2 regions of the Blautia sp. KLE_1732_HM_1032 genome follow, and region 2 is predicted to be linked to the other one. Evidence: riboswitches for the same ligand, from Rfam matches in the RefSeq annotation. Region 2 holds a riboswitch; the other holds the start of a gene.
What was found. Region 2 has a riboswitch for ZMP and ZTP ahead of NQ489_RS04955 (formate--tetrahydrofolate ligase). Riboswitches for the same ligand answer to the same signal wherever they lie in the genome.

Region 1: another riboswitch for ZMP and ZTP. It lies ahead of NQ489_RS12680 (IMP cyclohydrolase); the one in region 2 lies ahead of NQ489_RS04955 (formate--tetrahydrofolate ligase).

Annotation. Positions count from the first base shown of each region.
Region 1 covers NZ_CP102266.1:2,652,825-2,657,042, forward strand. Annotated here, with positions in the region: tRNA gene NQ489_RS12670 (tRNA-Gly) at 71-143, shown strand; gene NQ489_RS12675 (phosphoribosylaminoimidazolecarboxamide formyltransferase) at 308-1,492, opposite strand; gene NQ489_RS12680 (IMP cyclohydrolase) at 1,531-2,244, opposite strand; ZMP/ZTP riboswitch at 2,331-2,412, opposite strand; gene NQ489_RS12685 (peptidoglycan recognition protein family protein) at 2,510-3,226, opposite strand; gene guaB (IMP dehydrogenase) at 3,339-4,218, opposite strand, start outside.
Region 2 covers NZ_CP102266.1:1,019,019-1,023,236, forward strand. Annotated here, with positions in the region: gene NQ489_RS04950 (sodium-dependent transporter) at 78-1,478, shown strand; ZMP/ZTP riboswitch at 1,719-1,800, shown strand; gene NQ489_RS04955 (formate--tetrahydrofolate ligase) at 1,874-3,559, shown strand; gene NQ489_RS04960 (methylated-DNA--[protein]-cysteine S-methyltransferase) at 4,161-4,218, shown strand, end outside.

The DNA of each region.
Region 1 (4,218 bases), 1.6 Mb from region 2:
GACAGAATATAAAATCTATGCTAATATATGTCTTGTCGCTGAGGGAAACACTTGAAACGATAAGACATATGCGATAGTGGCGTAGTTGGTAACGCGCGACCTTGCCAAGGTCGAGACCGCGGGTTCGAGCCCCGTCTATCGCTCTTCAGAACTCTGAGTTTTTCAGAGTTCTTTTTTATTTTTAAAACTATCCTTTTTCGATCAAAAAGTCCCGGGTCTGATCTCTTTTTTCCAGAAATTCAGATTCGGGACTTTATATTTTTTATCTTTTATTTCAGCTGCATATCATGGCCAAGGCATGCATCTTTTAGTGGTGGAAAAGGCGGATTCCTGTAAATGCCATCACCATTCCATACTTATTACATGTATCGATAACTGCGTCATCACGTACAGATCCACCCGGCTCTGCAATATATTTTACACCGCTCTTATATGCGCGCTCGATATTATCACTGAATGGGAAGAATGCATCGGATCCCAGTGTCACGCCGGTAAGACCATCCAGCCATGCTCTCTTCTCTTCTTTTGTGAACACTTCCGGCTTCTCTGTGAATGTCTTTTCCCATGCACCATCTGCAAGGACATCCATATATTCCTCACCAATGTAAACATCAATGGCATTATCTCTCTCCGCACGTGTGATCGTGTCTTTAAACGGAAGCTCCAGTACTTTCGGACACTGACGGAGATACCAGTTATCTGCCTTCTGACCTGCAAGGCGTGTACAATGTACACGGGACTGCTGTCCTGCACCAACGCCGATAGCCTGTCCGTCCTTAACAAAGCATACAGAATTGGACTGTGTATATTTCAGGATGATCAGAGAAACCTTCATATCTCTCTTGGCTTCTTCCGTAAGCTCTTTATTCTCTGTTACAATATTGGAGATCAGCGCATCATCAATTGCCAGCTCCTGGCGGCCCTGCTCAAAGGTGACTCCAAATACCTGTTTGTGCTCCAAAGGTTCTGGAACATAGTTTTCATCGATCTGGATCACATTGTAATTGCCTTTTTTCTTCTGCTTCAGAATTTCAAGAGCCTCCTCTGTATATCCTGGTGCGATCACACCATCAGAAACCTCTCTCTTGATCAGCATTGCGGTATCTTTGTCGCAGACATCAGAAAGAGAAATAAAATCACCAAATGATGACATACGATCTGCACCTCTTGCTCTTGCATACGCACATGCAAGCGGGGAAAAATTCTTCCAGTCCATATCATCTACCCAGTAGATCTTTGCCAGTGTCTCATTCAGCGGAAGTCCGATGGAAGCACCTGCCGGAGATACATGCTTAAATGAAGTTGCTGCCGGAAGTCCGGTTGCTTTCTTAAGGTCACGTACCAGCTGCCAGCCATTAAAGGCATCCAGGAAGTTGATGTATCCTGGTCTTCCGGAGAGTACCTGGATCGGAAGCTCACTTCCATCTGCCATATAGATCTTTGATGGTTTCTGATTTGGGTTACATCCGTATTTTAACTGTAATTCTTTCATGAAAAAGCTCCTCCGTTCTCTGTGATATCCCTATTTTCTTATTTATTCTTGTTTACGATCCTGGATTCATATTTTCCTGTCTCAATGTCAATAAAACGAACAAAGAGAGAAACTTTATTATCCTGGTTCAGGCTCTTCCAGAGGAGATCCGTAAACTCATCAATATCGCTTGGGATCTCTACCAGCTTCGGCTCTCCCTCGAAACTTGGAAGTGGATTTCCATCGCATTTATAAGTATGGATAAAACGTCCCTGTCCTGCCGCCGCATTCTCATAGGCAAATGTATAACGAAGACAGGAATCCGGATTTCCGTTATTGCTCTTTAAAATAGACATCGCATAATTGAATTTACCGTCTTCAACATGAAGAACACCTGAAATACGAGGTGTATAGTTCGGCGCATCCGGCTCAAACTCTCTGCTGCGGAGAGACTGTTCAAAGGTGAGCTGTCTGTCCATTCCCTCATAGATCGTATCTGTCTGATCACCGTTTGTTACGATGGTCTTATTTCCAAGGACACGTACCGGTGCATAAATGATCAGGCTCGGGTCTGTAAGCTTGGACGGATCAAAAGCCTGTGTACGGATTCCTTCCCCATCCTCAACAAAAATACGGTTTCTGCTGTTCTCGCTTCTTCCCATAATAAAATATGCAGTAACTGCATGTTTCCCGTCAGCGGAACGTCCGATCACAATTCCTCTTCCCGGATAGGAATTTTCTTTCAGTTCTTTTTCAAGTGAAAATGTCGTCATTTTTCACAGTCCTCCTTGTCTAATGTAAGGCCCGGGGCTTATCCCAGGATATGAACGGTAACAAAAAACCGCCTGGACACCCCTTATCAGGCTGCCCAGGCGGTCGGCTTCTCACTTCACTGCACTCCCTGTAGGTAATCCTACTTTCCGCCAGTCATGCAGCTTCTGCTGTTATACTACAATACTTCTTCTTAATTTTCAAGCCCCTATTTTCAGAAATTATTTTTCCAGACTTCTTGTTGCTCACAAAATAAACAATAACACTTTATTTCCCCTGTAATGCATAATCTGTCTGGATCTGTGCTGCAATGTCTGATTTCATCTGGATCCATGCATCGGGATTTTCCACGTAATACTTCGGACAGTCTTTACCTGTGACATCATAATGACGGATCACCTGATCCGAAGTCAGTCCAAAGCGTGTACAAAGCCACGCTGTCAGCTTTACCGCCGAATCATAGGTTGCTGTATTAAACTGCCCTGTTTCATCCGGATGGCAGCATTCAATGGATATGGTATCTACATTTCTGGAATTTGTGGCATAGGATATTTCTGAAGTGGGAATACATTGTACCACTTCTCCCTCCAAACCTATCACAAAATGACTGCTGACTTTGTTGTCCTGCGTTGTCGCAAGATTTTCAAAATAATTCCGGTTGGATATGGCAGTAGATCCCGGATTGGCCGTATAATGAATGGCTATATAATTTACCTGTTCGATAGAAATCTGTGGTCTGGAATAGGAATTCGGTGTCAGAAGCTCCACATCAATAAAAGGTGCTCCTTCTGCCTGCCATTGTTCCGGTCCGCCATTTCCGCTGGCATTCCCGGATATTTCTTCCTGTCCGGACTGAGTTTCACTCTGTTCCATGCGCATCTCAAAAAATGCGTATCCTAACGCACACGCAGCAAAAGCAACGATCACAATGATACATATCAGCACAATCCTCTGTAGGATCTTGATCGGGTTCTTTTTTCTCAAAGACTTCTTTTTTCTTCTGGAAGACCCGGAGGAAGTTTTCTTTACGGAAACAGGCCGCCCGCTATGGGACGGCCTGGGTGACTTTTTACCGGTCTTACCTTTTTTTCCTTTATTATTCATCTACACTGTAGTTTGGAGCCTCTTTTGTGATGTGGATGTCATGTGGATGTGACTCTTTAAGAGATGCAGCTGAAATCTTGATGAATCTGCCTGTTGTCTTCAGCTTCTCAATATTTTCTGCTCCACAGTAACCCATACCGGATCTTAAACCACCGATCAGCTGGAATACGGTATCCTCAACATGTCCTTTATACGCAACACGACCCTCAACACCCTCCGGCACAAGCTTCTTTGCATTCTCCTGGAAATAACGATCCTTGCTGCCATTCTCCATAGCTGCGATAGATCCCATTCCACGATATACTTTATATTTTCTTCCCTGATAAAGTTCGAATGTTCCCGGGCTCTCGTCGCATCCTGCGAACATGCTTCCCATCATGCAGACATTGGCACCTGCTGCGATGGCCTTGGTGATATCTCCGGAATATTTGATACCGCCGTCTGCAATGATCGGGATTCCGTAGCTGTTAGCCACTTCATAACAATCCATAACTGCAGTAACCTGCGGAACACCAATACCTGCAACAACACGTGTTGTACAGATAGATCCCGGTCCGATACCAACTTTGACTGCATCTACTCCAGCCTCGATCAGAGCCTTGGTAGCTTCGCCTGTTGCAACATTACCTGCGATTACCTGAAGCTCCGGATATGTTACCTTGATCTCGCGGACTGCTTTTAAAATGTTTTCTGAATGACCATGTGCAGAATCAATTACGATCACATCTACATTAGCCTTCACAAGCGCATCAACACGTGCAAGCACATTTGCTGTGATACCAACCGCAGCACCACAAAGAAGTCTTCCCTGTGCATCCTTGGCTGCAAGCGGATACTTGATCTGTTTCTCGATATCCTTGATGGTAATGAGT
Region 2 (4,218 bases):
TATTTAAGGTAAGATATGGCTGTTAGGCTGAAGGTTTCAGCCTATATCAAATATATACTTGAAGAGGGGAAATTGAAATGAAAGAAAAAGGAAGTAGCTTTTCCGGCTCAATAGGCTTTGTCCTGGCGGCAGCCGGAAGTGCAGTAGGAGTTGGAAATATCTGGAGATTTCCATATCTCTGTGCCAAAGATGGCGGAGGACTTTTCCTGCTGGTTTATCTGGTACTGGTACTGACTTTTGGATTTGTACTGTTGACAACGGATGTAGCACTTGGGAGAAAGACAAAGAAAAATGCATTGAGGGCTTTTGAATCTCTTGATCCAAAGTGGAAATTTTTAGGACATTTAACGTTTATGGTTCCGGCATTGATCATGACCTATTATTCTGTTATCGGTGGATGGATTGTAAAATATTTTTTTACTTATATTATTTCTGATGGGAAAGATGCGGCTTCAGATGTATACTTTACATCATTTATTACATCAGATATTGCACCCGTTGTATTTATGCTGATCTTTCTGGCACTGACTGCCTGGATCGTATTTCGTGGTGTGGAAAAGGGAATCGAAAAGTTTTCCAGGATCATTATGCCGGGGCTGATTCTTCTGATTGTGATCATTGCGATTTTTTCACTGACACTGTCCCATACTGATACGGATGGAACTGTCCGCACCGGTATGCAGGGGCTGGCTGTTTATCTCAAACCGGATTTTCATGGACTGACGGTAAAACGTTTCCTGGAGATCCTTCTGGATGCGATGAGCCAGTTATTCTTTTCCTTAAGTGTATCTATGGGAATCATGATCACTTATGGTTCTTATGTGAAAAATGAAGTTAATTTAAATAAAGCAACAAATCAGATTGAGATCTTTGATACCGGCGTTGCATTTCTTGCAGGAATGATGATCATACCGGCTGTTTTTGTATTTCTCGGAAAGGATGGAATGGCTTCCGGCCCAAGTCTGATATTTATCTCACTGCCAAAGGTTTTTGATGCCATGGGAGTATTTGGCCGTCCGGTGGCAATTGCATTTTTCCTGATGATGGGATTTGCGGCACTGACTTCCTGCGTGTCTGTCATGGAGACACTGGTTGCAAACTGCATGGAACTCTATCACAAACCCCGTAAAAAAATGTGTGGTGCTGTCGGAATCTATTCTCTTGTTACAGCAGTGCTGATCTGCCTTGGTTATAACAAACTGTATTTTGAACTTAAACTGCCAAATGGTTCCGTTGGACAGCTGCTGGATGTGATGGATTATATTAGCAACAGTTTTCTGATGCCGTTTATCTCACTTTTGACAAGTATTCTGATCGGCTGGGTGATCGGCCCTGACTGGATCATAGGAGAAGTGGAACGAAATGGGGAACACTTCAAACGGGCAGGGTTATATCGCTTTATGATCCGTTATGTAGTGCCGGTTGTAATGCTGATATTATTCCTGGTATCTACAGGATTTGCAGATTTGATTTCATAAGTGTGGTAATATGTTTATGGCGTCTGGACAGTCGCATTAACGGATGACCAGTACAAGATACGATTAAATAACAGAGGATTTGATGAAAAAAGATATGTACGAATGTTGGAGAGAAAACTAATACATAGAACGGAAATGATTCAGAAAATTAGACTTAGCTCACTTTAAAAGTGAAAAAATAATTTGATAATTTCTTGACAAGTACTAATAAATATGTTAGTATTCAATCATCAAATTAATAAAGTCTTCGGTGACTGACGGAGTTGTGGGATAACCACGAGGGAGCCGGAGATTCGATGAGTCGACCGTCTGGGCAGTATTTGAAAAACTTCAGATACTGCTCTTTTTTATGGGATAAAAGATGCAGACGGTTGCAGCGGAGAAAGGAGAACATTATGGGATTTAAAAGTGACATCGAGATTGCACAGGAGTGCACAATGGAGCCAATTACCAAGATTGCAGAGAAAGCAGGTATTGATGACAAATATCTGGAGCAGTATGGTAAATACAAAGCAAAGATTGACTATAATCTCCTGAAAGAAACAGACAAAAAAGACGGCAAACTGATTCTTGTGACAGCTATCAACCCGACACCGGCCGGGGAAGGAAAAACAACTACAACGGTAGGTCTTGCAGATGGAATGCAGAGACTTGGAAAAAATGTTATGGTAGCTCTTCGTGAGCCATCCCTGGGACCGGTATTCGGTGTCAAAGGTGGTGCGGCAGGCGGCGGCTATGCACAGGTAGTTCCGATGGAGGATATCAACCTTCATTTTACCGGTGATTTCCATGCAATCGGTGCGGCAAACAACCTTCTTGCAGCAATGATCGACAACCATATCTTCCAGGGAAATGAGCTGAATATCGACCCGAGAAAGATCACCTGGAGACGCTGCGTGGATATGAACGACCGTCAGCTTCGTAATGTAGTAGACGGACTTGGCGGTAGAACAAACGGTATGCCGCGTGAGGACGGATATGACATTACCGTAGCATCTGAGATCATGGCAGTTCTCTGTCTGGCAAGTGATATCAAAGATCTGAAAGAGAGACTTTCCAGAATCATCATCGGATATACTTACGGTAAGGTTGCTGAGCAGAAACCGGTAACAGCAGGAGACCTCCACGCAGAGGGTGCTATGACAGCACTTCTGAAGGATGCCCTGAAACCAAACCTTGTTCAGACACTGGAGCATGTTCCGGCGATCGTTCACGGCGGACCATTCGCAAACATCGCTCACGGATGTAACTCCGTAACCGCTACAAAGATGGCTATGAAGCTTGCTGATTATGCGATCACAGAGGCTGGATTCGGTGCTGACCTTGGAGCAGAGAAATTCCTGGATATCAAGTGCCGTATGGCAGGTCTTACACCAAGTGCAGTTGTTATCGTAGCAACCGTACGTGCCCTGAAATACAACGGTGGCGTTGCAAAAGCGGATCTTAACAATGAGAACCTTGAGGCTCTTGAAAAGGGTATCCCGAACCTTCTGAAGCATGTAAGCAATATCAAAAATGTATACAAGCTCCCATGTGTGGTAGCTATTAACGCATTCCCGACCGATACCAAGGCAGAGCTTGATTTTGTGGAAGCAAAATGCAAGGAGCTTGGCGTAAACGTAGCACTTTCCGAGGTATGGGCAAAAGGTGGCGAAGGCGGAATCAAGCTTGCTGAGGAAGTGATCCGTCTTGTTGAAGAGCCGAATGATTTCACATATGCTTATGAACTGGAAGGCTCCATCGAGGACAAGCTGAACCAGATCGTACAGAAGGTTTACGGTGGAAAGAAAGTGGTTCTTACAGCAAATGCCCAGAAGCAGGCGAAACAGCTGGAGGCACTTGGATTTGGCAACTGCCCGATCTGTGTAGCTAAGACCCAGTACAGCTTAACAGACGACCAGACAAAGCTTGGTGCTCCGACAGATTTCGAGGTAACAGTAAGAAATCTTAAGATTTCCGCAGGGGCAGGATTTATTGTTGCACTGACAGGTGAGATTATGACTATGCCAGGACTTCCGAAAGTACCGGCAGCAACCAAGATCGACGTAGACGAGAGCGGTAAGATCACAGGACTGTTCTAATATAAAGATTTTTTGAGGGGAATTCAGATAGAAAGCGGTAGAGCCTGCAAAAATAGAGGTTCTGCCGCTTTTTCTTATATTGTTGTCTATTGCTCATGGCGGCGGTCCAGCCATTTACAGATGTAGTGGCCAACAATGTTCCCGGCCAGAAGGGTAAAGAACAAAGCAACATATTTCTGCATGGTGTTCACCTCTTTCATTCAGGATTGTATCTGCATTATATCATATTTCGAATGAAAATAATTGACTTTTTGCGGTGAATGGACTATGATGTGTGTAGCTAAAGAAAGTAATTATGCTTATCATGGGCAAAGCAAAACCCCCGGAAGTGGTCGAGACTTCCGGGGGTTTTTGTTTCGTTTATGTAAGGTGGTTTAATCCTTTCAGCTGGAGGTTCGGCAGCAACAGCATTATAGCATGTTCAGAACAAAAATGGTATAATATTATAAATTGTCAAGAATGTCAGCAATCTCCTGCTGCTTGTTGGGATAAAACTCACAATGTAGAGGAAAGTGCAGAGGGGACGCGCATGTGACATTTGCGTTAATTAAGAGGAATCCTATAGAAAAAATTGTAGAGATAAATGAATGTGGGGGGAAATATGGTATACACATGCAAATATAAATCGCTAATCGGAGATATTTTACTTGCCGCAGATG